One region of the Rhizobium changzhiense genome, then DNA from elsewhere that is predicted to be linked to it. Evidence: riboswitches for the same ligand, from Rfam matches in the RefSeq annotation. Region 1 holds a riboswitch; each other region holds the start of a gene.
What was found. A riboswitch is a leader RNA that binds a small molecule or an ion and turns the genes downstream of it on or off. The one in region 1 is predicted to bind FMN.

Region 1 (9,631 bases):
GCGGTTCGGCGGTGCCAGCGGCCGCCGCCCCCTGCAGCCGGATATCGCCGAGCTTAGGCGAACCCACCGCAAGCTCACCGGGCACGCAGTAACCGATCGTGGCGATCGTGCGGTCGCTGATCAGGAAGCCGGTGCATTTCTGCCATTCCCGCACACTCTGCCGGGTCATGACGACTACCAGCGATTCCCCGGCATTCTGAACGCGTTTCAACACACCGCCATCCAGTATGTTGTTGCCGCCGAAGGCTCGCCAGTTATCGGCTGTCGATGCGGTCGCAACGGGTACGGTTTGCGGAGCGAGCGCAGGGCCTTTCTTCAAATAGTCAGAAACTGGGCCGCTGTAGTTGGGAATGAGGCCCGACTCGACGAGAAAATGGAGGTTGGCAATTCTGCCGGCGCTGTCCGGCACTTCCAGGTATTTCTTTATCAGGTCCGACTGAAGCTTCTCCCGCTCCAAAGTAATGGTATTCTGGTTCTTCTCTCTCTCCAGTGTGATGGTATTCTGGTTGGAGTAGTAGCCCGTGATGGAATTGACGAATATCGTGACGATGCCGCCGAGTATCGCCAATACCAGCGGCGATTTGAGGAAACTGAACCGCTCCCGCATCATTTCTATGCGCGACGAGAGCTTCTTGTACTGAAGTTCCTTCTCGAACTTCTCTCTCTCGAAATCGAAAATCTCACGTTTTGATGGTTCTGCCGTTGCCTTGATATCATCCATAATGTGGCCCCCGCCCCCGTGCATGAACGCAGCAATGCAACCAGAATATAGGCGCCGCGTTATAATGCAATCTCCCGACGCCTATGCATGGATCATGCTTCGCGCCGCTGAAGCTTCATGAGCTCGACATCGAAATGCGGCGGGCTATCGGGCGAGACCTGGACGAAACGGCCCCTGACGCGGAAGATTTCCTGAACGAGGTCGCCTTCGGCGAGTTCGCGCGGCGCGCCGTCAAATCTGAGCTGCCCCTTTTCGAGCAGCGAGATGCGGTCGCTGACGGCGATTGCTTGGTTGATATCGTGGATCGCCATGACGACGGTAACGCCCTTTTCCCGGCTCAGGCGATGCACCAGGTCAAGCACTTCGACCTGGTAGCCGATATCGAGGAAGGACGTCGGCTCATCGAGCAAGAGGATCTCCGCTTCCTGCGCAAGGGCGGCTGATATCCACGCCCTTTGCCGCTCTCCCCCGGACAGTTCCCGAAGACTGCGATCGGCAAGTCCTGTAAGTCCGGTGCTTTCAAGCGCCCATTCGATCGCCTTTTCGTCGCCACTGTCATAGGAGCGGAACAGGCCGACATGCGGATAGCGGCCTTGCCGTGCGAGCTGGGCGACGGTCATCTCGTCGGGTGCGGTTGGCTGTTGCGGCAGGAAGGCGAGCCTTCTCGCCAGCATGCGGCGCGACATCGAGGCGACTGCAACGCCGTCCAGCGACGCCTTGCCCTTCGCCGGTTTGATCAGACCTGCCAGCGCATGCAGCGCCGTGCTCTTGCCCGAGCCGTTCGGGCCGATCAGCGCCCGTATCTCGCCCTTTTCAAGCGAAAGCCTGAAGCTGCTGAGAGCCTTTCGTTGGCCGTACATCACCGACAGGTCGGAGCAGGACAATGGCATTTTCGGCCTCACATGGTTTTGCGCAGCAGCGCGAGCAGAAGCGGCACGCCGAAAACAGCAGTGACCACCCCGATCGGGATTTCCTCCGCCTGCCCCAGCAACCGGCCGGCGAGATCGCCGAGCGTGACGATGATGGCGCCGAGCACGATCGTCAGGGCAAGCGACAGGATGAAATTCCTTCCCGCCAGGAAGCGGGCGAGATGCGGGACGATGAGACCGACGAAGACGACCGGACCCACGGCACCGACGGCGCTCGCCGCAAGCACGCAGGAAACGATCAGAACGACCGAAAACTGCCTGCGATAGGAAAGCCCGAAGGACCGGGCGACGGGCGCATCGAACTGCAGCAGCATCAGCGGACGGTAGATGACCGGCAACATGGCCAGTCCGGCGATCGTAAACGGCAGCAGGAAGAGCGCGTGATCCCAGCTGCGGGCGTAAAGGCTGCCCGAAAGCCATTCGAGAATGATCTCGATGCGGGCCGACCCCCATCCCGCGATGAGGCCGATCGCCAACGCATGCAGCACCGCGCCGACCGCCACGCCGCAGAGCGTGATGCGCAGGGCACTCAAGCCGAGACGAAAGGCAAGCAGATAGATGACGCCGCCGGCGAGCAGACCGCCGGCAAGGCCCGCAGCCGGCAGCCATGCGACCGGGAGTTCGGCCAGCGTGTTCGAACCGGGCTGGAAGACATAGACGGTGAATAGCAGGAAGATCGTCACCGACAGCGTCGCCCCCTGCGACACGCCCATCAGCGACGGATCGGCAAGCGGATTGCGGGTGATGGTCTGCAGCAGATATCCCGCCAGCGAAAAATGAATGCCGGCCAGAATGCCGGTGACAATGCGCGGCAGCCGGATATCAAGGATGATGGAACGCGCTTCGGATGAGCCACCGCCCATCAGCACGGCCGCGACATCCCCCAGAGGAATGTCGGCGACACCGAGGAAGATCGCGGCGGCAAGCGACAGAATCGCCAATGCAGCCAGCGCCGGAAACATCCATAGAGCCGCGGAAGCAGCCGGCATGGAGGCCGGGGCGCTCATCGCGTCTCACCTGCAAGGGTCAGCTGTCCGCGCTGGACGAGGTAAATGAAGACGGGACCGCCAAGCAGCGCGGTGATGATGCCAACCGGCAGCTCGCGCGGAATGGCGACGCTGCGGGCGACAACGTCGGCGACCGTGACGATCAGCGCACCGAGGGCGGCGGATAATCCGATCTCCCACCCGGTGCCCCGAGGCTTGATGAGCCGGGCGATATGCGGAGCGGCAAGGCCCACGAAAGCGACCGGCCCGGCGATAGGCGCCACGCCCGCGACCGGGATGACAGCGAGAATAAGGATGAGCGGTTTCCACAGGCTGAGCTGCAGCCCCATGCCGGCGGCCGCATGGTCGCTCAGCATGAACATGCCGATCACGCGCCGGAAAACGAGCGCACCGACGACACCGGCAATCGTCCAGGGCAGCATGTAGAAGAGGTGCGACCAGGTGCGCCCTTGGAAGCCGCCCGCAAGCCAGAAGAGCAGCGATGCAGATTGCGGGCCGGTCAGCAGCAGCACATAGGTGGTGATCGCTCCGAGGAAGAGCGAGATGCTGACGCCACCGAGCGCAAGCTGCAAGGGCCGCCCCTGCCCGCCGCGCGACACCCAGAATGTCACCGAGGCAGCCGCAAGCCCGCCAGCAAGGCCGATGAAGGGATAATAGACAGGCGACAGCCAGGGGACGAACACGAAACAGCAGACGATCGGCGCAACCGCCCCCGATGTCACGCCGGTGATGCCGGGGTCGGCAAGAGGATTGCGCGTCAACGTCTGCAGCACGTAGCCGGAGACGGCGAGCCCCGCCCCGCCGGCTGCCGCCGTCAGGCTGCGCGGCAGGCGTAGCGTCCAGACCAGAATGGATTCGATTTTCCCGTCAGGCGCCAGAAGCACGCGGACCGCAGTCTCGATCGAAAGCGGCTTTGCACCGACCAGTAACCCAAACATCACCGCCAGCGTGGAGGCGGCGACGATGAGCCCTATAGCCAGTGTCGATTGCCGGGGGCCCATCACAGGTCTTGTGCTGAGCTTAATTCTGCAGTTCGGCGGGAATCAACTTGGCAGCTTCCGCCCTCACATCAACGGCCGGGAACGTGTCGGGATAGAGATAATGTGCCGCCTCGCGCAGAACGATCTCGCGGGCAATCGGACCATTGGTCTCGACCCACTGGTCGCCGACATAGAAGACCCGGTTGTTCTTGACCGCCGACAGCTGCGACCAGATAGGATTGCTCTCATGCGGGCGATCCGGGCCGGAATCATAGACAAAGATGACCTCGGGGTCCTTCTCCAGCATGGTTTCGAGGCTGAGATCGATACCGAACTCGCCGCCCGGGGTCTTCGGCCCAGGAATATTGTCGCCGCCAATCGCCGCCACGATCGAGGCCGACGTGTTTTCCGTGTGAAAGGCGAAAGGCGTTGCGCCGCCCCACATGATCATGAAGCGCGGATGAATATCCTTCGGCGCCTTGGCGGCAAATTCTGCAAGATGCTTGCGGAAATCGGTATTCAGCTGCTCGCCGCGTTCAGGCTTGCCGAGCAGCTTCGAAAGTGCGGCGGTTTCGCTGTAGCTCTCTTCGAGCAGTTCCATATTGTAAGCGACATAGGGGGCGATGTTCTGTAGCTGCGCCGCGTTGCCGACCGTATAACGGCGGATCGCGATGATAAGATCCGGCTTCGCCTCGGAGAGAAGCTCGAGATTGGGCTTGGCGCGCTGGCCGATCTGCTTCATATCAGAGGTCAGACCAAGCAGGAAGTCTGGCTCGCGACCCGCCGTCATGTAGGTGCTTGCGACCGGCTTGATGCCGAGCGCCAGGGCGACGTCATCGGCGAAATAGGAAATCGAGGCAATGCGCTGCGGCTGTGCCGGGACTTCGACGGTGACGCCGCGGTCGTCAACGATCAAGACTTTTTTGCCCTCTTCGGCCTGAGCGGCCCCTGCCATCAGAATTGCAGACAGCCCCAGAGCAGAGAAAAATGTGCGTGCGTATCGAGTCATGTGTGAAACCTCCCGTCCAATGTGCGGACAGGCTTTAGCCAAAAAAGCGGAGTTTCACAATCATGATTCTCTTGCACGCTTCCGGCATTGGACAAAGTTGCGGCCGGCAGGAAAACGCCCCATATACGGCACCCGGTCTGCCTTGCGGCTCAATTTTCCGGCAGGGTGAAGACCGCGCAAGGCTGGGCAATGCCGCGCAAGCTGTGCTCTCCGAGCGGCATCAGGGCCGTCGCCGTATTCGCTGCAACCGCGCCCGAGATCAGCACGCTTCGGCCGAGCGGCTTGCACAGTCCTTCCAGCCGGCTGACGAGATTGACGGCGGGGCCGATGGCGGTAAAGTCCAGCCGGTCGGCTGCGCCGATATTGCCCCATAGGATCTCGCCGAAATGCAGCGCCGCGCCGAAGGGCAGCGGCGCCAGCCCCTGCGCCTGGCGTATCTGGTCGAGATGGGCCATGCCGGCACGGCTGGCAGCAACCGCCCTGAGGGCTGCCTCGCAGGCTTCCCGGTCTCCGTGGCCCACCCTTCCCGCATCGTCGGAAGCGCCCATGACCGGAAAGATCGCCAGCACACCGTCGCCCATGAATTTCAGCACCTCGCCGCCGAAGGCGTGCACGGCGCCTGCCACACGATCGAACCAAGCGTCCAATGTGGCGATCATCGCATGCGGCTCGGTCACCTCCGAAAGCGCGGTGAAATCGCGCAGATCGGCGCAGAGAAGAGCGGCACGGATGGTCTCGCCGGTGCCGCGGGCAAGCTCGCCGGCTTGCACCCGGGCGGCACTACGCCGGCCGAGATAGGCTTCGAGCAGGGCTGCCCGCGCCTCCCGCGCCGCGAGCGCTGCGAGCGGTGCGGCGGCAAAACGCGCGACCTCGCGCAGCCGGTCGGCTTCGGCCGGAGCGAATCCGCCGGCCCCTGCCCCGTTGTCGATACCCGCCCAGCCGAGCATAGGACTATCCTGCGAAGGCCCTCTTCGCTCCTCCCATACCGGCCCGAGCGCGGTCAGCCAGTCGCGCCCGGCCTCGCTCTGCGGAGCCGCGGCAAAGGCCAGCGCCTCGATGACCGCACCGGTCTCGGCTCGCCACAGCCACGTCCGTCGCGCAATAATCGGATGCGGCACCGAAAGCGTCAGCGCGCCGCCGGAAAGCGCAAGGCCGTCGGCCAGCAGCCGGCGCCCGAGCTCGGCCAGAAACCGTTCGGGACCGGGCGAGGCTCCGGCCTCGTCAACCAGCCAGGCAAGGGGAGATGGCAAATCCATACCGTGATCATGGCACGCCCTGCGGTGCAGCCGCAAGGACATCCCAGGGGTGTCGACAAACCGACATCCCGCACGTCCGTCAGGACGCCTCTCGAGGCATTCGTCAGGACATTTCCATCGATCAGCCTGTTGTCTCGAGCGCGTCCGCCCGCAGACGCCCGACATTGACAGCACGCCCCTGTCGAAAACCATTCACCGCGGTGGAAAACGAAAAATAGACACTTTAAACTTGCGCCGCTTTGATTCCATTATAAGGTCGTTCGTCATCGTGTGATTGAGGGGTGCGATGGGTACGATATTCTGGCCGAAAGATCCGCTGGATGGGAATGACATGACGCTGCTGACGTCGATCCTTCGGCGATGGTGCGAAAGATATCAGGTCGAGCTGACCGCGGACGAGAGCAGCCGTAAGGCGAAGGAACTCGTCGAATGGTTCGAATTCGGCGTCAAGGATCCCATAGAGCTCGAAGAACTGATCGACGACAAGTACTGGCTCGTCAGCAGGATTTGAGCATATCGGACCAATCCGGAGAACGCTGCCAGGCAGCGTCGGCGAAGCGTTTCATCAGAAAAGGCCGGGCGAAAATCGCTCCGGCCTTCGTCCATCTCCATCTAATGCATGTCGCCCAAAAGTGTGCAGCGGTTTTGGGACAACGACATGCATAAATCAAAGACTTAAAGCGCGTCGCATGACGCCGGTTTGACGCGACGCGCTTTAAGCGAGACGTTAGTAATCATCCCGCCAACGGCGGTCGCGATCCCAGCGCCTCTCATGGCGCCAGCGCGGGCCATCCCAATCCCGGTGACGCCGCTCCCAGCCCCAGCGAGGCGGACCACCGTAGAAAGCTACCGGCGGTGGGCGGCGCCAGTTTCGCCGGCATTCGCCCCAGCGCGTCAGATGCCAGCCGCGACCGCAGGCGTAGTCGACCTTTGTGATATTGCTCTGGACATTGATTGTCCCAATCGGCATCGCCTGCGCTGTGCCGAACGAGAGGCTGCCAGCGAGCAAGGCAGCCGCGATAGAAAGTGCCTTCATCGAGAACTCCATTTCAATCCAGCCGTCCATACCTTATGACCGCCAAATTGAACTGGAGATGAACTGCGCGTTCACGTTTGCGGGAGAAAAAGAAGCGCTTCCGCACGGCCGGTCCGAACGCTCGCCGACCGCTGTTGTCGCAACGGCAAGCGCTTCAGAGCCGCCCCGCCGCCCGCAAAAATTGTTCATGTCCTGCCGTAAAAAGGATCGGGACCCGGATCGCGACCCGCGGCGACCTCGGTCAGCCGTCCGAGATAATGTGCCCAGCCCTCCGCATGGCCGGCGCATTGCTCGGCGCTCGGCAGGCCGCTATGGGTGAGCTGCAGCAGCGTTCCGCCTCCCTGTTCGATCAGATCGATCTCGACCAGGCTCGACCCCGGCGGCACCACCTCGCTGCCGTCCCAGCCGAAGCTGTAGGCAAGGCGATGAACCGGCACCACCTCTCGAAACGAGCCGCGCGCAAAGCGGGCGCCGGTAACGTTGACGAGATAGAGCCCGCCTGGCTGCGGCTCGACCTGCGCCTCCGTTCCCATCCAGCGCAGGATCTTTTCCGGGTCGGTCATCAACGCGAACACCGCGGCCGGCGGCGCCGCGATATGCGCCTCACGGTGGACGACGAATGGGTCTTGCATCTCTCTCTCCCATGGTTTCCACGGCCCTGCCCGTCGCCGGTGGAGACGGCGCAGCCTGTCCTGCCGTGCTATTCTGACGTGACTGTCCTCACGCACAGCATGTAGGCGCAAGCCCATCCTCCGCAAGAGGGCTTGCCCGTCGCGATCGACCAACACACGAAATCGCCGCGGGACCCCGATCCTGCATTGGTCGCGAAGCATTTCGACCTATTGCCAGCCCGTCACCTTCCCCCTATTGTTCGCGCCGTTCTCAGGGCGGGGTGCAAGTCCCTACCGGCGGTATGCAATTAGATTGCGAGCCCGCGAGCGCCTTCTCAGGAAGGGTCAGCAGATCAGGTGAGATGCCTGAGCCGACGGTCATAGTCCGGATGAAAGAGAACGTGCGTTCCTGCCGCCCTTGCGGCTGTCGGGGACGTTCGTGATCGCCTTGGGTGATGTGTCTGTTCGCCAAAGGAGATTACCGTGACACCCACCCGCTATGCCTTCGTCAAAGCCAGCTGGCACGCCGACATCGTCGACCGCGCCCTTGATGGCTTCCATCAGCTTATTCCGCCCGAGCAGATCGATGTGTTCGATGTTCCCGGCGCATTCGAGATGCCGCTGCTGTCGCGCGATCTTGCGGCAACCGGACGCTATGCCGCTGTCGTTGCCGCCGCCTTCGTCGTCGACGGCGGAATCTACCGTCACGAATTCGTCGCCCAGGCCGTCGTCGATGGGCTGATGCGCGCCGGCATGGATACCGGTGTGCCGGTGCTGTCGGTTTCGCTGACGCCGCATCAGTATCAGGAAACCGAGCACCACAAACAGATCTACCGCGCACATTTCGTCGAGAAAGGGCGTGAAGCAGCAAAGGCGGCTCTGACGATCGGCAAAACCCGCGCCGCTCTCGCTGCGTGAAAGCGGCTCGACGAGCAGAAGAACAACAGCCGATGAAGACGGCGGGGTCAACCCGCCGTCGACCACTCAATACCGATAGAATAATTGATTCGACGCCCTCACCGCGCTGTGGTCCACTGGCGGTGACATGTATCGCCATTCTTAACGCATCCAAAACCCCAAGGAGCTGAAGATGAGCAATGCAATGCGCAGCGAAACCCCCATTGAAACCCCGAGAACACAGCCCGTCGACACCAAGCTCGAGGTGGTCGTCATCCCCGTTTCCGACGTCGACCGCGCCAAACGTTTTTACGACGGCCTGGGTTGGCGGCTCGACGCCGACTTCGCCAATGATGCCGATTTTCGGGTGATCCAGTTTACGCCGCCGGGCTCCGGCTGCGCGATCATCTTCGGCAAGAACGTCACGGCCGCCGCCCCGGGTTCCGCCCAGGGGCTCTATCTTATCGTCTCCGACATCGAGGCCGCCTGCCGCGATCTCATCGCCCGCGGCGTCGAGGTCAGCGAAGTGTTCCATGACGCGGCCGGCGTCTATGCCGGCAAGGACGAACCATACCTGTTCGGGCGGCTCCGCATTGCCGGCCGCGATCCCGATCACCGCAGCTATCGCTCCTTTGCCTCCTTCAAGGATCCCGATGGCAACGGCTGGCTGTTCCAGGAAGTCACCACGCGCCTGCCAGGACGCATCGACGCCGACGGGACGACATTCACGACCTCGACCGATCTCGCGTCAGCTATGCGCCGTGCGGCGACCGCGCACGGTGAACACGAGAAGCGAAACGGCGGCAAACACGACGAGAACTGGCCGGACTGGTACGCCGAATACATGGTCAGCGAACAGGCCGGCAAGCAGCTGCCCTTGTAGGCAAGGGCGGCGGCATCACGCAAACGGTGACATCATTTGAGAGGCGTCTCGGCGGCAACGGCGCGGCGCTTCATCGCGCCTTCTTGGTGCACAGCGGTCACTATACCGTCGAGCCGGTCCCGCTGATCGTCGATCGTCGAATTGGGCGTGGCACTGGTCAGCTCCTTGCCGGTTTGGCGATCTGCGTCTCCTGCGTCAGACCCGAACGCAGTCGCCCGATAGATCTTCAAGAATGCAGACATCAGACATCGAGCCATTAGAGATCGACCGCGGCGGGATCTCAGCCGCCATACCACATCCGC
Region 2 (9,631 bases), 400 kb from region 1:
GGCAGTTGCCAAGTTCGGCGTAAAGGGCCGTGCGGAGCAATATGCCTCGGACCTGTCCGGCGGCAACCAGCAGAAGGTCGTCATCGCGAAGTGGCTGATGCGCGATCCCAAGGTCGTCGTACTCGACGAACCGACGAGAGGCATCGACGTCGGCGCCCGAGCGGGCATCTACGACATCATCGTCAATCTTGCCAAACGGGGCGTGGCGGTCATCGTCGTAAGCTCGGACCTCGAGGAGGTTCTCGGAGTTTCCAATCGCATTCTCGTGCTTGCCCAAGGCAAACAGGCAGGCATTCTCAATCGTGACGAGGCGAATGACGTTTCGGTCATGGAGCTAGCCACTATCTAAACAGACAGAGAAAGGAAGAGCGGTGTCCGACATCACTCTGAACGCCCCGAAGCTTTTCGATCTCAGCGGCCAGGTTGCCATCGTTACCGGAGCCGGAAGCGGCATTGGGCAGCGCATTGCCATCGGCCTTGCGCAGTGCGGCGCCGACGTGGCGTTGCTCGACCGCCGAACCGACGACGGACTGGCCAACACGGCCGAACATATTCGCGCCGCCGGCCGCCGCTCGATCCAGATCGCGGCTGACGTCACCAGCAAAACCTCCCTTGCAGATGCCGTGGCACGCACCGAAGCGGATCTCGGCGCGTTGACGCTGGCCGTCAACGCCGCCGGCATCGCCAACGCCAACCCGGCGGAAGAGATGGAGGAGGATCAATATCAGACCCTGATGGACATCAACCTCAAAGGCATATTCCTGTCCTGCCAGGCCGAGGCTCGCGCCATGTTGAAGAATGGACGCGGCTCCATCATCAACATCGCTTCCATGTCCGGTGTGATCGTAAACCGCGGGCTGAACCAAGCGCATTACAACGCCTCCAAGGCGGGCGTGATCCATATGTCGAAATCTATGGCGATGGAATGGGTCGACCGCGGCATTCGCGTCAACACCATCTCCCCCGGATACACGGCAACGCCCATGAACACCCGTCCGGAGATGGTCCACCAGACCAAGCTCTTCGAAGAACAGACGCCGATGCAGCGCATGGCAACGGTCGACGAGATGGTCGGTCCGGCGGTGTTCTTGCTGTCGAATGCAGCCAGCTTCGTGACCGGCGTCGATCTTCTCGTCGACGGCGGCTTCTGCTGCTGGTGACAACTGGAAAAATGAACGGTCTCGCTTCCTCCCTGGCTGAGATCGAGGCGCTGAAGGGACCAACGGGCAAGACGGTGTGCGATATCGTCGTCTTGCCCGCCCTTCACGCCGAATGAACGGGCGGAGGGCTCGGGGCATCGTCATCGGTGCTCAAGACTGCCTGAATTCGCCGAGATCTCGGGCAACCGCTTGAGCTCCAATAATGATCGCAGGGTAGATCGCGCCGAGATTTGCTGTTTATCGACGGATACCGGGAAGGAAAGAGCATGAAACGCTTTGAGCAAAAGACTGTCGTCATTACCGGAGGCAGCCGCGGCATCGGCGCGGTGATCGCCAGGCGCTTTGCGCGCGAAGGCGCCAATCTTGTCGTCTCGGCCAATGAGGATCTGGTCCACGGCGTTGCCGATGGGATCCGTGCCGAAGGCGGCAGGGCGATCTCCTTCATCGGCGACGTCACCGACAAGGCGAGCGTCACCGCCCTCTACGATGCCGCCGAGAGGGAATTCGGCGCGGTCGACGTCTCGATCCAGAATGCTGGGGTCATCACCATTGCCCGCGTCGAGGACCTGACCGAAAACGAGTGGGACAAGGTCATGGCCGTCAACACAAAGGGCGTTTTCCTCTGCGCTCAGGAGGCGATTCTTAGAATGCGCAAGCACAAGCGCGGAGGTCGCATCATCAACACCGCCTCCGGCCAGGCGCGCGACGGCTTCATCTACACGCCGCATTATGCCGCCTCGAAAATGGGCGTCGTCGGCATCACCCAGAGCCTGGCCAAGGAAGTCGCGACCGAGAAGATCACCGTCAACGCCTTCTGCCCCGGTATCATCGAGACTGACATGTGGGCCTATAACGACCAGGCCTGGGGCAAGCTGCTCGGCAACTACGCTCCCGGCGAATTGATGAAGGAATGGGTCGAGGGCATCCCGATGAAACGGGCCGGCTCCGGCGAAGACGTCGCCGGCCTGGTCACCTTCCTCGCCAGCGATGACGCCGCCTATATCACCGGCCAGACGATCAATGTCGACGGCGGGCTGATCATGTCCTGACACAGGTCGCCCAAAACTGCGCAGCGGTTTTGGGACAACGACATGCATGGAAAGATCAAACCACCAATGAAGCGCGGAAGGCGACACGGTCGTCGCCTCCGTGTGAACAGTGTGTCCATCGGCGTTAGGGCAGCTTTGCATTTTCGCCCGGTCGAGTGACCTTGCCATCCGCCTGTGTTTGATCCTATCTTTGAAATGTTCTCAGGGCGGGGTGCAATTCCCCACCGGCGGTATCAGGAGCAATCCTGGAGCCCGCGAGCGCTTCCGGCACCTCCTGTCGGAAGGTCAGCAGATCCGGTGAGATGCCGGAGCCGACGGTATAGTCCGGATGGAAGAGGACAACACGGGCAGTCGCACTCCATCCCGGAGTCGGCTGACGTTTGTTCGCCCAAGGGCAGAAGGCTGGCTCACGGATTGAGCCTTGCAGACCATGTCAGCCCGCTGACATAACCCTTGAAAGGCCAGACAGCATGACTATCGCAACAATTGAAGATGCCATATCAGCCATCGCCAGCGGCAAGATGGTCGTCGTCGTCGACGACCAGAACCGGGAAAACGAAGGCGATATCGTGGTCGCGGCCGATGCCGTCACCCCGGAAACAATCGCCTTCATGATGACCCACGCCCGTGGTCTCATCTGCATCGCCATGGAAGGCGAGCGTCTCGATGCGCTCGATATTCCGCTGATGGTGCCCAACAATACGGAATCGCACAAAACCGCCTTCACGGTCTCGGTCGATTATCTCAAGGGCACGACGACGGGCATCTCGGCTGCCGACCGCGCCGCCACCGTCCGCGCCCTCGTCGACGATCGCGCAAAGCCTGACGAATTCGCCCGCCCCGGCCACATCTTTCCGCTGCGCGCCAATCCCCGCGGCGTCCTCGGCCGCCCCGGCCACACTGAAGCCGCCGTCGACCTCGCCCGCCTGGCCGGAAGGATCCCCGCCGGCGTCATCTGCGAAGTCGCCAACGACGACGGAACCATGTCCCGCCTGCCCGAACTCACGCTCTTTGCCGAACGCCACAACCTCCCGCTCGTCACCATCGAGGACCTGGTCGCCTATCTCGACCGCCAGGCAGCAAGAGACATACGCGAAGTCGCCTGATCGGTGCCTTTGTTGCGGCGGCATAGCCCCGCCGCAACTCTGACGACACCTTCCCCTTGCCCGTCCTATGTCCGGCTGATCGAAACCCCGCCATCCGCCAGCATCGCCGTGCCGGTGACGAAGCTCGACATGTCGGAGGCGAGGAAAAGCGCCGCATTGGCGATCTCTTCGGGCTGCGCCATGCGTTTCAGCGCATGCAGCCCCTCCACGAAGGCTAGCACCTCCGGCGTGGCATCAGGCGCGTTGGTGATGCTGGCGGGCGTGTCGGTGCCGCCGGGAAGCAGTGCGTTGACGCGGATCTTTTGCGCTCCGAGTTCGGTGGCGAGCACCTGCACGAAGCCGATCAGACCCGCCTTGCTCGCCGCATAGGCGGCCATGCCAGGCATGCCGACGGTGTGCCCGACGAAAGTCGAGGTGAAGATCAGCGATCCGCCGCCTTTTCCCATCGCCGCCGACTGGTGCTTGGCGCCGAGGAACGCGGCGGTGAGATTGGTCTCGATCGTCTCGCGCCAGCCCTCCAGCGACAACCCGGCGACCGGCCCCATCTCACCGATGATGCCGGCATTGTTGAAGGCGATGTCGAGCCGGCCGAAACGCGAGACTGCCGTCTCGACGAGCCTTGCCTGCAGAGCCTCGTCCCTGACATCGCCGGATATGGCGACGGCCTGACCACCCTCCGCCTCGATTTCGGCGATGACGGCATCGAGCGCGTCCTGCCGCCGGCCGGTAACCACGAGCTTGGCGCCTTCCCGGGCAAAGAGTTTCGCCGCCGCGCGGCCGATGCCGGAGCTTGCGCCGGTGATGATTGCGATCTTATCGTTGAGAAGTGTCATATCGGTCTCTCCTGGGTTGTTGCGATATCTGAGATGCTCAAACTTCAGACGATGCAGCCACCCGTTTCCCGCGCAGCACGAGAAAAACGCCTATGGGCGAACCGGCAGGCGCGACGACGTTTCCCCATCGACGCCGTGATTGCGGCGTCGGAAATAGCGGAATTCGTCTTATAAAACGGGGATTTGCTGGGACTCCCACCCCGATGCCTGCGTTGGCATCAGTGCCGTTGTGCACTGCATGATCGATTTATGCCTGGTGTGACATTCATCCGATTCCCTTCATCCATCTTCGCGACTAAAAGGAGCGCACAGGTAAAGGGAATCTCTTCATGCCGCGGTCACGCAATACTCAGGGCGCCATCTATATGAGCATGGCGATGGCCGGCTTTTCCGCAAGCGACGCCCTGTCCAAATCGGTGGTCGCCTATATGAACGCCGGCGAGATCATGTTCCTGCGCGGCCTCTTTACCAGCCTGCTCGTCTATCTGATCGCCTGGAAAATGGGCGCGCTACGCTCCTGGCGCGTCGTGCTGCAGCCGATGATCATCTTCCGGATCATCTGCGAGATGCTCTCCGCCGTCACCTATATCACCGCGCTCGGCATGATGCCGATTGCCAATGCCTCGGCGATCCTGCAGTCGCTGCCGCTGGTCGTCACCTTCGGTGCGGCGCTTTTCTTCGGCGAGCCGGTCGGCTGGCGGCGCTGGTCGGCAATCCTCGTCGGCCTCGTCGGCGTGATGATCATCATCCGCCCCGGCCCGGAAGGTTTCACTGCCGCCGCCCTCCTCTGCGTCGGTGCGGTGCTGACGACAGCCGGCCGTGATCTCGCCACCCGGAGCATCAGTCCGGAAATCCCCTCGCTGATGATAACCGTCATCACCGCCATGTCAGCCTCCTTCTTCGGCGCGCTGCTCATCCCGGTGCTCGGCGGCTGGCAGCCGGTCAGCGCTACCGCGCTCGGGCATCTCCTGCTTGCCTCTGTACTGGTGCTGGTCGGCTACCAGTCGGTCATCCTCGCCATGCGTACCGGCGAAATCTCCTTCGTCGCCCCGTTCCGCTATACCAGCCTGATCTTCTCCTCCCTGCTGGGTTTCTTCTTCTTTGCCGAAGTGCCTGACAGCTGGACGCTCGTGGGGGCTGCAATCGTCATCGCCTCCGGCCTCTATACGTTCTATCGTGAGGCCAAGCGCCGCGTGTCTCCGATCGCGCAGGAATCCGCGCCGCGCGCGCCGGTCTGAGGAAGGATTTTGAGCAGTGTGATGGCTGACTTCTCGCTCGACAGATCTGACATAGCAGGCGTCGTGTTGGCCGGCGGCCGCTCGCAGCGCATGGGCCGCGACAAGGCGGGCGTAATGCTTGGGGCCGAGAGCCTGCTCCGCCATGTGTTGACCCGCCTCTCGCAGCAGATCCCGCTCGTTGCAGTCAATGCCGATACTGCCGCCGAGGACGTGCCTGTCGTTCCCGACCTTTTTCCCGGCAAGGCCGGGCCGATGGCCGGCATCCATGCGGCCATGGTCTATGCCGCCGGCCTGCCATCGATTACCCATGTCGCCACCGTCTCGGTGGATTGCCCGTTCTTCCCGGCCGATCTCGTCGCCCGGCTGGCGGCAACGGTCGAGCACCCCTCGCAGATCGCCATCGCCGCCTCCGAGGGCCGCAGCCATCCCGTCTTCGGGCTCTGGCCGGTGACGCTGGCCGCCGATCTCGAAACCTGGATCGCCACCGACCAGAAGCGCCGCGTACGCGACTTCCTGTTGCGGCATGACGTTACGGAAGTGGCGTTCCCGCTGCATCCGACCCGCGCCAGCCTGCTCGATCCCTTCTTCAACATCAACACGCCCGACGATCTCGTCGAGGCGGAACGCTGGCTGGAGGCCCTTCGCGCATGACCGCACCGAAAATCTTCGGCATCTCCGGCTGGAAGAACTCGGGCAAGACGGGTCTCGCCGTCCGGCTGGTGACGGAGTTCACCCGCCGTGGTTACAGGATCTCGACGATCAAGCACGCCCATCACGATTTCGACATCGACAAGGTCGGGGCCGACAGTTACCGCCATCGCCAGGCGGGAGCCCATGAGGTCACCATCGTCTCCGGCACACGCTACGCCATCATGCACGAGTTGCGCGGCGCCCCCGAACCTGAGTTCGAGGAGATACTCGCCCGTCTCGCACCCTGCGATCTCGTGCTGATCGAAGGCTACAAACGCGAACCGATCCCGAAGATCGAGGCCCGCCGCCTGGAGGCCGCCAATCGTGAACCGTTGGCGCCGAGCGATCCCCATATCTGCGCCATCGCTGCTGATCATGCCGTTCCGGATACGGCCCTGCCGGTCTTCGATCTAGACGACACAGGCGCCATCGCCGATTTCATCGCTGACATCGTTGGCCTTGGAGAGGCGAGGCATTGAACCACCTGCGTCAATGCCGGATCTAAGAAGCGAAACCGTTTCGCTTGCCATCGCCTTGGCGATTTCCTTGGCGAGCTGAGTCTGATCATAGGGCTTTGCCAATCTCGGAAGATCGATATCGGTACCGGCAGGAAGATCGGCGTAGCCTGTCGCCAGCACGATCGGCAATTCCGGATGAATGTCGCGCGCAGCCTGGGCGAGCTGTGCGCCGGTCATACCGGGCATCGAATAGTCGGTAATGACAAGGTCGAAATGCTGACCGCTGCTGATCAGTTCCAGCGCCTGTGAGCCGGAGTTTGCTTCGACGACCTCGTGGCCGAGATCTTCAAGCATGTCGACCGAACTCATGGCAATCAAGGCATCGTCATCGACGAGCAGAATCTTCAGTCTGGATGCAGCTTGCGGGACGGGCAGCTCCGCCTCGGCTGGCCGCTCGGGGCGCCGTTCGGTCGCCGGAAGCCACAGTTCGGCGGTCGTTCCGACACCAAGCTCGCTGGTCAGAAGAAGTGCGCCATTGAGCTGAACGGCAAGTCCGTGGATCATCGATAAGCCGAGGCCTGTGCCCTTTCCGAGTTCCTTGGTCGAGAAAAACGGATCGACCGCCTTCTTCAATGTTTCCGCGTCCATGCCGGTGCCGCTGTCGGCCACTGCCAGCACAAGATAGGCCCCTTTACCGAGAGCGCCGCCATCGCCGACAACCTCTTCCTCGCGCAGCGATATGGCCAACGTCCCGCCATCCGGCATCGCATCACGGGCATTGACGGCAAGGTTGAGCAGCGCCAATTCGAGCTGGTTCGCATCAACCAGGGCCGGCGGCAGGCTTGTCGGCAGATTGGTTTCGATGCTGATCGAGGATCCGACCGAGCGCTGCAGCAGGTCGTTCATGCCGGAGACTAGCTCGGCCAGATCGACGGGCTTGACCTGCAGATCCTGCTGCCGGGCAAAAGCCAGCAGCCGTTGCGTCAGAGCCGCTCCGCGCCTCGCACCCTGCACTGCCCCCTCAACCAGACGCGTCGCCTTGGCATCTCCGGCAACGTGCTTGCCGAGTAATTCCAGATTACCAAGAACGACCATCAGCAAATTGTTGAAATCGTGGGCGACGCCGCCGGTCAACTGACCGATTGCCTCCATCTTCTGCGATTGGCGTAGCTGCTCCTCGGCTTTTTCACGCTGGGCGACTTCTTCGAGCAGCGTCTGGTGAGCGGCGTTGACCTCCCTCGTCCGTTCCCGCACACGCTCTTCGAGGTTTTCATTGAGGCGTCTCAGATTTTCCTCGATGGTCTTGCGGGCGGTGGTATCGGAACAGACCCCGACGAGTTTCCTCGCGGAACCATATCTGTCGGAATAAAGCTGCGCATGGACCTCCGTCCAATGGAGTGAACCATCCGGCCAGATTGTCCTGTGCTCGATCGAATAGTCGCGTCCGGTATCGATCGTCTCGCGCAGGCGTGCCAGCACAAGATCTCGGTCGTCGGGATGGATGCTTGCGATCAGATCGTCGCGTGTGACATCATCGTCCGGCTTTCGGCCGAAGACTGCCTTGCAGGTGGCCGAGGCAGACAGGGCCATCGAGGATAGCTCCAGCTCCCACGCCCCAAGACGACCGGCTGCAAGCGCCGTCTGCAACCGTCGCTCGCCCTCGCCCAAAGCCTCGAGCTGAGCTTGAGCCTCATATTGGCGCAGGCGCCCTTTTAACGCGGTCCGCGCAATACTGATGAAGGAGGTCGCATGGAACGGCCTTTCCAGGAAAGTGACGTTGCCGAGAACCTCTGAAAGCCTGGCAGCGGCCGGATTTCGTTCAGGTCCGCCGCCGCGCGTGGTGAGCACGATGAACGGTAGATCGGACCAGCTTGGCTGGGCGGAGACCCAGGCAGCAATTGGCTTCAAATCGCTCCAGCGAACGGCCTCTTCGGTCAGCACGCCAACCGCGATCTCATCGTTAAGTAAAGAGGCAAAGACATTCAGGTCGGCAGCCGCGATCGATGATAGGCCGGCTTCGTCGATTAGCGATACCGCCACCTGGGCATCGCGTCCGGCAGGAGTATAGATCAATGCTTTCGGCTTTACGGAGTTAGGAATTGCCGCGATCCCCGCCATCAGTCGACAGGAGCGGCTCTGCGCTAGTGACAAATTCGGGAACGCCGCGAAGCACACCCTGGAACCCGACCAGAGGATCCCCGAACGTCAGCCCCGAACTGTCGATACGATACTCTCGGATTGTATCCTCATGCAGCCCAGTTCTTTTCTTGATCACGGAGACCGCTCGCCGCACCCTCCCCGCGGCCTCGAAGTAGCGCAACAGTATGACTGTGTCCGCAAGATAGGTCACGTCGACAGGCGCCTTCATGTCGCCGACAAGTCCATGCTGTGCAACGGTAAGGAAGGTATTGGCGCCTTGCCTGTTCAAATATTGAAGCAACTCATGCATGTGAAGGATCAGCGAATTTTCATCCGGCATCGATGCTTGATAGCCGTTGATGCTGTCGATGATGACGGTCTTGGCATTCGACTTGTCCACGCACTCGCGCACGCGATGCGCGAATTCACCTGGTGACAGTTCAGCGGCGTCGAGCTGTTCGATGTGAATTAGACCGCTGCTCCTTAGACTCTCGAGATCTATTCCCAGCGCCTTGAGCCGCGTAAAGAGCAGGCCAAGCTCTTCGTCGAAGATGAAGGCCGCGGCTCTCTCGCCACGCGCAACCGCCGCGACCAGGAATTGAAACGAGAAAGTGCTCTTGCCGGTACCGGATGGACCGAGGATAAGTGTACTGGAACCTCTCTCCAACCCCCCGCCCAATAGAAGGTCCAGTTCCGGAATATTTGAGGATAACTCATCGCGGACATAGGTCGACCGATGTTCGGCGGCGACGAGACGTGGAAAAACAACGACGCCGCCGGTTTGAATGGTGAAATCGTGGAAACCGCCGCGGAAGGCTTGCCCACGGTATTTCGTGATCCTGAGCCGCCGGCGCTCGGCCCCATAGCTCGGCGCCATCTCCTCGAGATGGATGACGCCGTGCACGACGCTATGAACCGTTTTGTCAAGCACGTCGGACGTCAGATCATCGAGCAAAAG
Region 3 (9,631 bases), on a different contig from region 1:
CAGCTCTATCTCATCGATCCCTGGTCGATGGATCGCTACAGCTCCGGGCTTGACGCGATCCACACGAATTTCGCCGCCGAGATCGAGGCCGGCCGGCTGCATCTGATGCAAGGCACGTCGCTCGACAAACTTGCCGAATTCGAGGACGATTTCCTCGACTGGGCCTATATCGACACCGACCATTCCTTCGAGCTCACCTGGCAGGAGCTGCTGCTCTGCGAAAAGAAAGTGAAGCGGACGGGGCGCATTGCCGGGCATGATTTCTGCACCGGCAATACGGTGAAGCCGATCGTCTATGGCGTCGTCGAGGCGGTCACCAAGTTCTGCAAGGATTACGGCTGGCAATTCGAGTTCCTGACGGTCGAATCGCACGCGCATTTTTCCTATTGCCTGAAGAGGCTCTGATCAGTCTAAAGCGCGGCGCGATCTTTCAGATTCGCTTCACGCGCTTTAGGCCTTTGGTTTTGCGCATGTCTTTACCGCAAAACCGCTGCACACTTTTGCGTGACATGCTTTACGCTTGGCCGGAATATTGCTCGTCGCTGACCTTTTCCATCCAGTCGACGTGATTGCCGTCCAGCGCCTCATGAATGGCGATGTGCGTCATCGCCGTATCCGGGGCAGCACCGTGCCAATGTTTTTCGCCCGGCGCGAACCAGACGGTATCGCCGGCACGGATTTCGCGGATGTCCCCATCCCAACTTTGGGCGAGACCCTTGCCTGATGTCACGATCAGCGTCTGGCCGAGCGGATGCGTATGCCAGGCCGTCCGGGCGCCGGGTTCGAAGGTGACGGAGACCGCCCTCGCCCGGGCCGGCGCCGGCGCTTCCATCAGCGGATCCTGGCGAACGGCGCCGGTGAAATAGTCGGCCGGTGGCTTCGTCGAGGGGCGAGAGCCGACGGGTTTGATCTCCATGATCTTTCCTTTTCCATCCATGCGGTTGAAGCCTTGTAGCAGAACGATATTTCATCGGGGCGACCAATCAAAGCCGGATCGACAATTGCCGCAAAGTCACCCGGCTGATAGTGCCAGTGTCTTTCATCAGCGCGTCGCATCTTGCTTGAATCATGCGACGCGCTTTGGCTCTTTGTTTTTATGCATGTCGTTGTCCCCGCACACTTCCGGGCGACATGCAGTAGGAAGGATTTTCATGAAACACCATGCTTTTGGCCGCATGCCCTTCACCGTCACCAATGTCGGCTTCGGCGCCTGGCAGATTGGCGGCTCCTGGGGCGATATCAGCGAGGCGGACGGACGCGCGGCACTGAATGCCGCCCTCGATGCCGGCATGACCTTCATCGATACGGCTGACGTCTATGGCGACGGCCGCTCGGAAAAGATCATCGCCGACGTGCTGAAGACGCGCAGCGGCGAACGGCCGATGGTCGCCACCAAGGCGGGCCGCCGCCTCAACCCGCATGTCGCGGAAGGCTATACCAAGGCTAATCTTGAAGGCTTCATCGACCGCAGCCTCACGAATCTTGCCGTCGACAGCCTCGACCTCGTGCAGCTCCATTGCCCGCCGCGCGACGTGCTTTACCAGCCCGAGGTCTTCGAGGGCCTGAGCGAACTGCAGAAGGCCGGCAAGATCAAAGGCTACGGCGTCAGCGTCGAAAAGGTCGAGGACGGCCTGAAGGCGATCGAATATCCCGGCGTCGTCAGCATCCAGATCATCTACAACATCTTCCGTCAGCGCCCCGATCACCTGTTCTTCCAGGAAGCGCGCCGCAGGAATGTGGCGATCATCGCCCGCGTGCCGCTCGCCAGCGGTCTTCTCTCCGGCAAGATCACCCGAGACACACATTTTGCCAGCGACGACCACCGCAATTTCAACCGCAACGGCGAAGCCTTCGATGTCGGCGAGACCTTTGCCGGCGTTCCCTTCGAGGTCGGCCTGCAGGCGGTGGAAGAGGTGCGCAAGCTGGTGCCCGAAGGCGCGACCATGGCCGCCTTCGCGCTCCGCTGGATCCTGATGAGCGATGCCGTCACCGTCGTCATCCCCGGCGCCCGCAATCCCGAGCAGGCCAAGGCCAACGCGGCCGCCGCCGACCTTGCGCCGCTTTCGGCCGATGTCATGTCGGCAACGCGCGAGATCTACGAGCGGCTGATCGCGCCGCATGTGCATCAGCGCTGGTAGGCATCCAATACTCCGAAACGAAAAAATGGCCGGGTTTTCGCCCGGCCATTTTCATGTGGTGGAACCGTCAGAAGCTCAGTTCGTGCCGACCAGGTCGACCGGGAAGAACAGGGTCTCGCCGGAGGAATCGCTGACGCCGTCATTGTCGGTGACTGCGTAAGGTTTGCCCGATGCGTCGAAGGTGAAGCCTTCGAGCTTGTCCAGGACATAGCCATGGGTCGCGGTCTTGAGCTCACCGAGGAAGTCATGGGCTTCGGTTTTCTTGACGACCGGCAGCTCGGCCCCGAGCTTGGCGGGCTTCAGCTCCGAAATCGCGACCTTGTAGAGCTTCTTCAGCCTAGCCGCATCGCCGACGAGGTTGTCACGCTCGATGATGTAGACGCTGTCGCCCTGGGCAGAGATTTCCGACAGACCGACCCAGCCGCTTTCCGTCTTGTCGAGCGGATAGCGAACGGCACCCCATTCCTTCTTCTTCGGATTGTAGGAGACGAGCTTGACGAAGCCCTTCTCGTCGTCGCCCCACTCGCGCTGGACCGCCATCCAGAGCGTGGTGTCGTCGCCGGTGCCGACAATGGTCACGCCTTCGAAGCCGTAGCGGATTTCGTTGGCGACGAGCTCCTTCGGCAGGGCGATCTCAGCCTTGATGTCGCCCTTGGCATTGACGTTGTAGAGCGCGTGCGGAACGAGACGCTCGCTATAGCCTTCCGAGGCGAGCCAGAAGGAGCCGTCGGCGGCAGCCGCAATGCCTTCGATGTCGAGCTTCTGGGCCGGGGCGCCGTCACGCTTGACGACGAGGGCGTCGGTGACGACGGCCGGCTTCTTGCTGGCGTCGATCGTGTAGATCGTCGGCTGCGAGCCCAGAACGCTGTCGCTGACGGCGTAGAGCATGCCCGGCTTGCCCGGAACGGCAGCGAGACCCGAAAGGGCTGCGAAGCCGATCGGATTGCCGTCCTTTTCGGCGGAGACGATCTGCGGATAGGCCTTCTCGCCTTCCGAGCGCTCGTAGATCATCACATGCGAACGCGCGCCGCCGTCCTTGCCGAGATCGAGCTCGTTGGCGGTCGCAAGAAGATTGCGGGCGGGAATGGCGATCGCGCCTTCCGGCGAAATGCCTGATGGAAGCAGCTGGACGAGTTCGGGATCGGCGCCGGTATCCTTATAGACGCCGACGACCGAGGCGCGCTCGGCGAGCAGGAAGAAATATTGCTCATCGCCGAACTTGGCGGCTTCGAGGCCTTCGGGCTCGACGCCCTTCGATCCAGAGCGGCTTTCCGGATAGTGGCCGATATGGGCGACGGCGCGTTCGAAGGATGCGCCCGATTCGTAGAGAAGCTTGCCCGTCTTGTCGAAGATGGTGAAGCCGCGCGAGCCGCCCTGGTAGTCGCCTTCATTGGCGACGACGAGGCGGTTGTCGTCCAGCCACTTCACGGCGTCCGGTTCGCGCAGCACGCCTTTGGCTTCGCCTGAGAATTTCAGGGCGCCGTCACGCTTGGTGTCGATACCGGTGAGATCGACGCTGCCGGCGGAGAAATGCGTCTTCACTTCAGCCGTGTTGGCGTCGATGATGACGATCTCGTTATTTTCCTGCAGCGTCAGGGCAATCTCGTTCAGGCTGTTGAAGGCGACGAATTCCGGCTCCGGATCCTCCGGGGCGACGCCGGCAAGCCCGGTCAGCGCCACGTGCTTGATGGTGCCGCAATCGACAGTGCCGTTCTTGAGCTGGAAGACGACGAGGTCGCCGGCCGGCATCTGCGGGATCTTGCCGTCATTGACGTCTTCGTCGCGCTCGTTTTCGATTGCGATGGTGCCGAGCGTCCTGTCCTTGTTGAGGGCGATCGAATCCGGCTGGCCGCCGAGATCGCACGTGTTTTCGATCTTCTTGGTCGCCACGTCGACGATCGCGAGGCGGCCCGAGGGCTTGGCCTTGCTTTCGGAGGTGTTGACGGCAACGAGCGCCTTGCCGGCGCTCGAGGTGACCGAGGTCGGCTCGCCGTCCATCATCAGCGCGCCACCGGCCTTGGGGGCCTTGGCATCGGTAATGTCGATAAAGCCGATCGCGCCGAGCGGGCTGTCGCTATAGATCAGCGTGTTGCCGTCGTCGGTCGCGGTGATGATTTCGGCGGAGCTCACCGAAAGCTTGTCCTTGTCAACAGGCAGGTTCTCTGCGACCGGGAAGGACGCGATGCGGTTGAAAACCGGCTCGGCCGCGGCCGGAAAAGCAACGGATGCGAGAAGCACGGCAGCAAGCGCTGCCTTGCGCGATGAAATTGTCATGAAATCCCCCATGTGTCGAACATTCGAAACATGAGTTTTCTGCGGGAGCGGCATGACAAAGGCATGACAGATGCGGCATTTTGCGTCAGATCATGTCAGGCGAGTTTCCGCTCCCGGCGCATCTCGTTTCGCATGATGAACAGCGAAGCAGACAGGATGAGAGCAGCTCCCAGCCAGAGGTAGCCCGCCGGCGCATAACCGAAGAACAGCCAACCGGCCAGCACGTTCAACGGCAGCTTCAGATCGTCAAACGGCTGGACGTAGGCGGCATCCGCTGCGGCATAGGCAAGCGTCAGGAAATACTGCGCTACGGCAGTCAGCAGCCCCGCCAGCAGGAACAGGGCAAGGGTTGCGCCCGTCGGCACTGCAAAGCCTGCCGCAAGCGCCAGCCCGCCATTTATCGGCGTCAGCAGAACGAGCAGCCAGACGGTGATCGTCTCCGGCCGTTCGATCCCTGTCAGGCTCTTGGTGATCAGCGACGAGGCGCCCCACAGCAGCGCCGAAAGCACAGGCAAGAGAGCCGCCCAACCAAAGCCGTCCGACCATGGCTGCAGGATGATCATCGCCCCGGTGAAGCCCGCCGCCGTCGCAGCCCAGCGGGCCGGGCCGACGCGCTCACCGAGGAAAAGCCGGGCGCCCAGAATGATGAAGAAGGGCGAGGTCATCACCAGTGCGATCGCCTGCCAGATCGGCACTGTGGCAAGGCCGGCGACCCAAGCCTCGACGCCAAGCGCGGCAAGCACGACGCGCGCGAGGTGACGCCAGGGATAGCGCGTCCGCATCGCCGCAAGGCCGAGCCTCTTCAGGAACGGCAGAGAAAACAGGAAGGCGAAACCATATTGCCAGAAGGCTGCCGAGGCCGAGGGGAAGGCAAGCTTCATCGTCAGCCATTGGGTGACGACGTTGAGAAGCGAAAAAGCAATGCCGGCAAGGACCATCCAGAGTGCACCGACAACGGCACGGGACGGCGAGACTGCAAGGGAAGTCTGATTCATGTCTTTCATCCAGAACAGGGACCAACATAAATCAGGACGTATGAACCCCGACCAAGCGACACAGGGCAACCCCTGCCCTTCGCATGGCCGACACTCATTCTCTTCCATCCGGACTTTAACCGTCGGCTCCGGAATTGCACCGGATCTGCTGACCCTTCCTCCGCATGGGCGCGGAAGGAGGCGCTCGCGGGCTCAGGCCGAAACCCTTACCGCCGGTGGGGAGTTTCGCCCCGCCCTGAGAACAGAAATGTCGTAGATCAAAGCCCGCGCTGCGGCAATACCTGCCAAACGCAAAAGGGGTCCGGCAAAGCCGAACCCCTCCCAAATCCTGCACAACCGGTCTCGTTTCCGGCTGGTGGATAATCTCAGATCAGCCGTTGACGGCGTCCTTCAGGCCCTTGCCGGGCGTGAATTTCGGCACGTTGCGAGCCGGAATGTCGACTTCAGCGCCCGTCGACGGGTTACGGCCCTTCGTTGCGGCACGATGAGAAACGGTGAAGCTGCCGAAACCCGCGAGGCGGATGTCGCCCTTGTTCTTGAGTTCAGCCTGGACAACGTCAAAAACCGCGTCAACAGCGGAAGCCGCGTCAGACTTCGTCAGTCCTGCCTTTTCGGCTACTGCGGACACGAGTTCATTCTTGTTCATGTTTCCACCCCTTTCTAAATGGTATGAAACGACTCAAAAGTAAGCTAGGCGCAGAATAGGTTTCATCAGGCCCGCCGAAAACCCAAAAGCCCTGCAAATCAAGGAAAAGCAAGCGTCTACATGACGTTTTCACAAAAAAGGCTGACGTTTCCGCCAGCCTTTTTCCGTGTTTTGCGCCAATTGGGCATAAATGTGGCAAAGGCCACTCAATGCGCTATGGTTGCGCCTGTCTCGTCGAGGCCTTCGACCGATGTGATGACCGGCGTTTCCACCGTACCGTCCCATTCGATCGGCTCCGGCCGCCGGATCAGTGCGTGCTTGATCACCTCGCCCATGCGGGATACCGGGATGATCTCCATATTGTTCTTCACGTTGTCAGGAATCTCCGCCAGGTCCTTGGCGTTTTCCTCCGGAATCAGCACCTTCTTGATGCCGCCGCGAAGCGCTGCGAGCAGCTTTTCCTTGAGACCGCCGATCGGCAGCACACGACCGCGAAGGGTGATTTCACCGGTCATGGCCACATGCCTGTCCACCGGGATACCGGTCATGATCGAGACGATCGCGGTTGCCATGGCAACGCCGGCCGAAGGGCCATCCTTCGGCGTCGCACCTTCCGGCACGTGCACGTGGATATCGCTCTTGTCGAAGCGCGGCGGCTCGATACCGAAATCGACGGCGCGCGAGCGGACATAGGAGGCCGCTGCCGAGATCGATTCCTTCATGACTTCCTTCAGATTACCGGTGACCGTCATGCGGCCCTTGCCCGGCATCATCACACCTTCGATGGTCAGCAGCTCGCCACCGACTTCCGTCCAGGCAAGACCGGTCACAACGCCGACCTGATCCTCGCCCTCGGCTTCGCCATGGCGGAAGCGCGGGACGCCCAGATAGTCGGAGATGTTGGCGGCCGTCACGTGAACGGCCTTCGTCTTGCCCTTGATGATCTCGGTGACCGCCTTGCGGGCGAGTTTCATCAATTCGCGTTCGAAGTTGCGGACGCCGGCTTCGCGGGTGTACTGCTGGCTGATCGCCATCAGGGCGTCGTCGCTGACCGAGAATTCTTCCGGCTGCAACGCATGTTCCTTGATGGCCTTCGGCAGCAGGTGCCGCTTGGCGATTTCGCGCTTTTCATCCTCGGTGTAGCCGGCGATACGGATGATCTCCATGCGGTCCATCAGAGGCGCTGGAATGTTCAGCGTATTTGCCGTCGTGATGAACATCACATCCGACAGGTCGTATTCGACTTCCAGATAGTGGTCCATGAAGGTCATGTTCTGGGCCGGATCGAGGACTTCGAGCAGGGCCGAGGACGGATCGCCGCGATAGTCCTGGCCGAGCTTGTCGATCTCGTCGAGCAGGAAGAGCGGGTTGGACTTCTTCGCCTTCTTCATCGACTGGATGACCTTGCCGGGCATCGAGCCAATGTAGGTGCGGCGGTGACCGCGGATTTCGGCTTCGTCACGAACGCCGCCAAGCGCCATGCGGACATACTCGCGGCCGGTCGCCTTGGCGATCGACTGGGCGAGCGAGGTCTTGCCGACACCCGGAGGACCGACGAGGCAGAGGATCGGGCCCTTGATCTTGGTGGCACGGGCCTGCACGGCCAGATATTCGACGATACGCTCCTTGACCTTGTCGAGACCGAAGTGATCGGCTTCGAGGATCTTTTCGGCATTGTTGAGATCGGCCTTGATCTTCGACTTCTTGCCCCAGGGGATGCCGAGCAGCCAGTCCAGATAGTTGCGCACGACGGTGGCTTCCGCCGACATCGGGCTCATCTGGCGCAGCTTCTTCAGCTCCGCATCGGCCTTTTCACGGGCCTCCTTGGACAGCTTGGTCTTGGAGATGCGCTCTTCCAGTTCGCTCATCTCGTCGCGGCCTTCCTCGCCGTCACCGAGTTCCTTCTGGATCGCCTTCATCTGTTCATTGAGGTAGTATTCGCGCTGGGTCTTTTCCATCTGGCGCTTGACGCGCGAGCGGATGCGCTTTTCGACCTGCAGCACCGAGATCTCGCCTTCCATGAAGCCAAGGGCCTTTTCGAGGCGCTGCTTGACGCTGGTGGTCTCCAGCATCTCCTGCTTCTCAGTGATCTTGATCGACAGATGCGAGGCGACCGTATCGGCGAGCTTGGAATAGTCGTCGATCTGGCTGGCGGCGCCGACCACTTCGGGCGAAATCTTCTTGTTGAGCTTTACGTAGCTCTCGAATTCGGAGACGACCGAACGCGACAAGGCTTCCAGTTCGACCGGATCATCGTGCGGCTCCTCGAGCACATGGCCGAGCGCCTCATAGAAATCCTCGCGGCTGGTATAGGTGTCGATCTCGGCGCGGGCGCGGCCTTCGACCAGAACCTTCACGGTGCCGTCGGGCAGCTTCAAGAGCTGCAGCACGTTCGCCACGGTGCCGACATTGTGGATCGCGGAAGGATCCGGATCGTCATCGCTGGCGTTGATCTGCGTCACCAGCATGATCTGCTTGTCGGAACCCATGACCTCTTCGAGCGCACGGATCGACTTTTCCCGTCCGACGAACAGCGGCACGATCATATGCGGGAAAACCACGATGTCGCGCAGGGGCAGAACAGGGTAGGCAGTGCTGCTCGCTACAGACGTTTTCTTCGTCATTTTATGTCCTTTCCATCGTCCCGTTGCCGGGCTCTCTGCACGGCCGCTTGGGACCGGCCGGCACTCTCACTTGTTGCTACAAGTGGAGGTTCTGACTACGCTTTTCAAGCCACGCAAACGCCCGCGTCCCTCGGATGTGACAGCTTTATTACAACGGAACGCCAACACTATGAAGCGCGTGGCTGGACCGGCGCTTACCACTTCCGACCCGGCTAAAATACAAACGCCAGCAAGAGGCTTACGGAATTATTGCATCATTGCCAAGCACGACCCTTTGCGCAACATCGGCAAAGGCAATTTCGGTTCCCACGGGTAAATACTAACAGGGCCTCGCATGGTTTTTCAAATAGAAAGGGGCCCGCCTATGGCAAGCCCCCAAAATAATCACGCGAAAGCCGTAAAGATCACGCCGAAGCGTTGGCTTTTTCTTCCTGGCGATCGGCATAGATGTAAAGCGGACGGGCCGAACCGCGCACCACTTCCTCGGAGATGACGACCTCGCGCACGCCTTCCAGCGTCGGCAGTTCGAACATCGTGTCGAGCAGGATCTTCTCCATGATCGACCGAAGGCCACGGGCGCCGGTCTTGCGCACGATCGCCTTGCGGGCGATTTCGCGTAGAGCGTCCTCGTGGAAGTTCAGTTCCACGTCTTCCATCTCGAACAGCCGCTGATACTGCTTGATCAGCGCGTTCTTCGGCTCGGACAGGATCTGGATCAGCGCGTCCTCATCGAGGTCCTCGAGCGTCGCCAGAACCGGCAGACGGCCGATGAACTCGGGGATGAGGCCGAACTTGACCAAATCTTCCGGCTCCAGTTCGCGCAGAACCTCGCCGACGCGGCGGTCATCCTGCGACTTGACAGAGGCGCCGAAGCCGATCGAGGTCTTCTCGCCACGGGCAGAGATGATCTTGTCGAGGCCGGCAAAAGCGCCGCCGCAGATGAACAGGATGTTC

Region 2: linked by a shared signal. The riboswitch ahead of ribB (3,4-dihydroxy-2-butanone-4-phosphate synthase) and the one ahead of G9X68_RS15085 (6,7-dimethyl-8-ribityllumazine synthase) in region 1 are both predicted to bind FMN.
Region 3: linked by a shared signal. The riboswitch ahead of ribN (riboflavin transporter RibN) and the one ahead of G9X68_RS15085 (6,7-dimethyl-8-ribityllumazine synthase) in region 1 are both predicted to bind FMN.

Annotation. Positions count from the first base shown of each region.
Region 1 is NZ_JABFCQ010000002.1:1,153,537-1,163,167, forward strand. Features, by position in the region: gene G9X68_RS15040 (trypsin-like serine peptidase) at 1-721, opposite strand, end outside; gene G9X68_RS15045 (ABC transporter ATP-binding protein) at 814-1,611, opposite strand; gene G9X68_RS15050 (FecCD family ABC transporter permease) at 1,620-2,657, opposite strand; gene G9X68_RS15055 (FecCD family ABC transporter permease) at 2,654-3,658, opposite strand; gene G9X68_RS15060 (ABC transporter substrate-binding protein) at 3,678-4,646, opposite strand; gene G9X68_RS15065 (adenylate/guanylate cyclase domain-containing protein) at 4,796-5,902, opposite strand; gene G9X68_RS15070 (hypothetical protein) at 6,189-6,413, shown strand; gene G9X68_RS15075 (GCG_CRPN prefix-to-repeats domain-containing protein) at 6,630-6,938, opposite strand; gene G9X68_RS15080 (SRPBCC family protein) at 7,124-7,570, opposite strand; FMN riboswitch at 7,813-7,954, shown strand; gene G9X68_RS15085 (6,7-dimethyl-8-ribityllumazine synthase) at 8,033-8,467, shown strand; gene G9X68_RS15090 (VOC family protein) at 8,640-9,329, shown strand; gene G9X68_RS15095 (hypothetical protein) at 9,362-9,571, opposite strand; gene G9X68_RS15100 (cytochrome b) at 9,610-9,631, opposite strand, start outside.
Region 2 is NZ_JABFCQ010000002.1:753,696-763,326, forward strand. Features, by position in the region: gene G9X68_RS13050 (sugar ABC transporter ATP-binding protein) at 1-349, shown strand, start outside; gene G9X68_RS13055 (SDR family oxidoreductase) at 372-1,160, shown strand; gene G9X68_RS13065 (SDR family oxidoreductase) at 1,427-2,209, shown strand; FMN riboswitch at 2,403-2,553, shown strand; gene ribB (3,4-dihydroxy-2-butanone-4-phosphate synthase) at 2,680-3,315, shown strand; gene G9X68_RS13075 (SDR family oxidoreductase) at 3,381-4,148, opposite strand; gene G9X68_RS13080 (DMT family transporter) at 4,478-5,386, shown strand; gene mobA (molybdenum cofactor guanylyltransferase MobA) at 5,408-6,037, shown strand; gene mobB (molybdopterin-guanine dinucleotide biosynthesis protein B) at 6,034-6,555, shown strand; gene G9X68_RS13095 (hybrid sensor histidine kinase/response regulator) at 6,487-8,652, opposite strand; gene G9X68_RS13100 (ATPase domain-containing protein) at 8,627-9,631, opposite strand, start outside.
Region 3 is NZ_JABFCQ010000001.1:128,510-138,140, forward strand. Features, by position in the region: gene G9X68_RS00670 (class I SAM-dependent methyltransferase) at 1-405, shown strand, start outside; gene G9X68_RS00675 ((R)-mandelonitrile lyase) at 515-916, opposite strand; gene G9X68_RS00680 (aldo/keto reductase) at 1,152-2,138, shown strand; gene G9X68_RS00685 (esterase-like activity of phytase family protein) at 2,214-4,412, opposite strand; gene ribN (riboflavin transporter RibN) at 4,508-5,416, opposite strand; FMN riboswitch at 5,500-5,654, opposite strand; gene hupB (DNA-binding protein HupB) at 5,778-6,053, opposite strand; gene lon (endopeptidase La) at 6,260-8,677, opposite strand; gene clpX (ATP-dependent Clp protease ATP-binding subunit ClpX) at 9,082-9,631, opposite strand, start outside.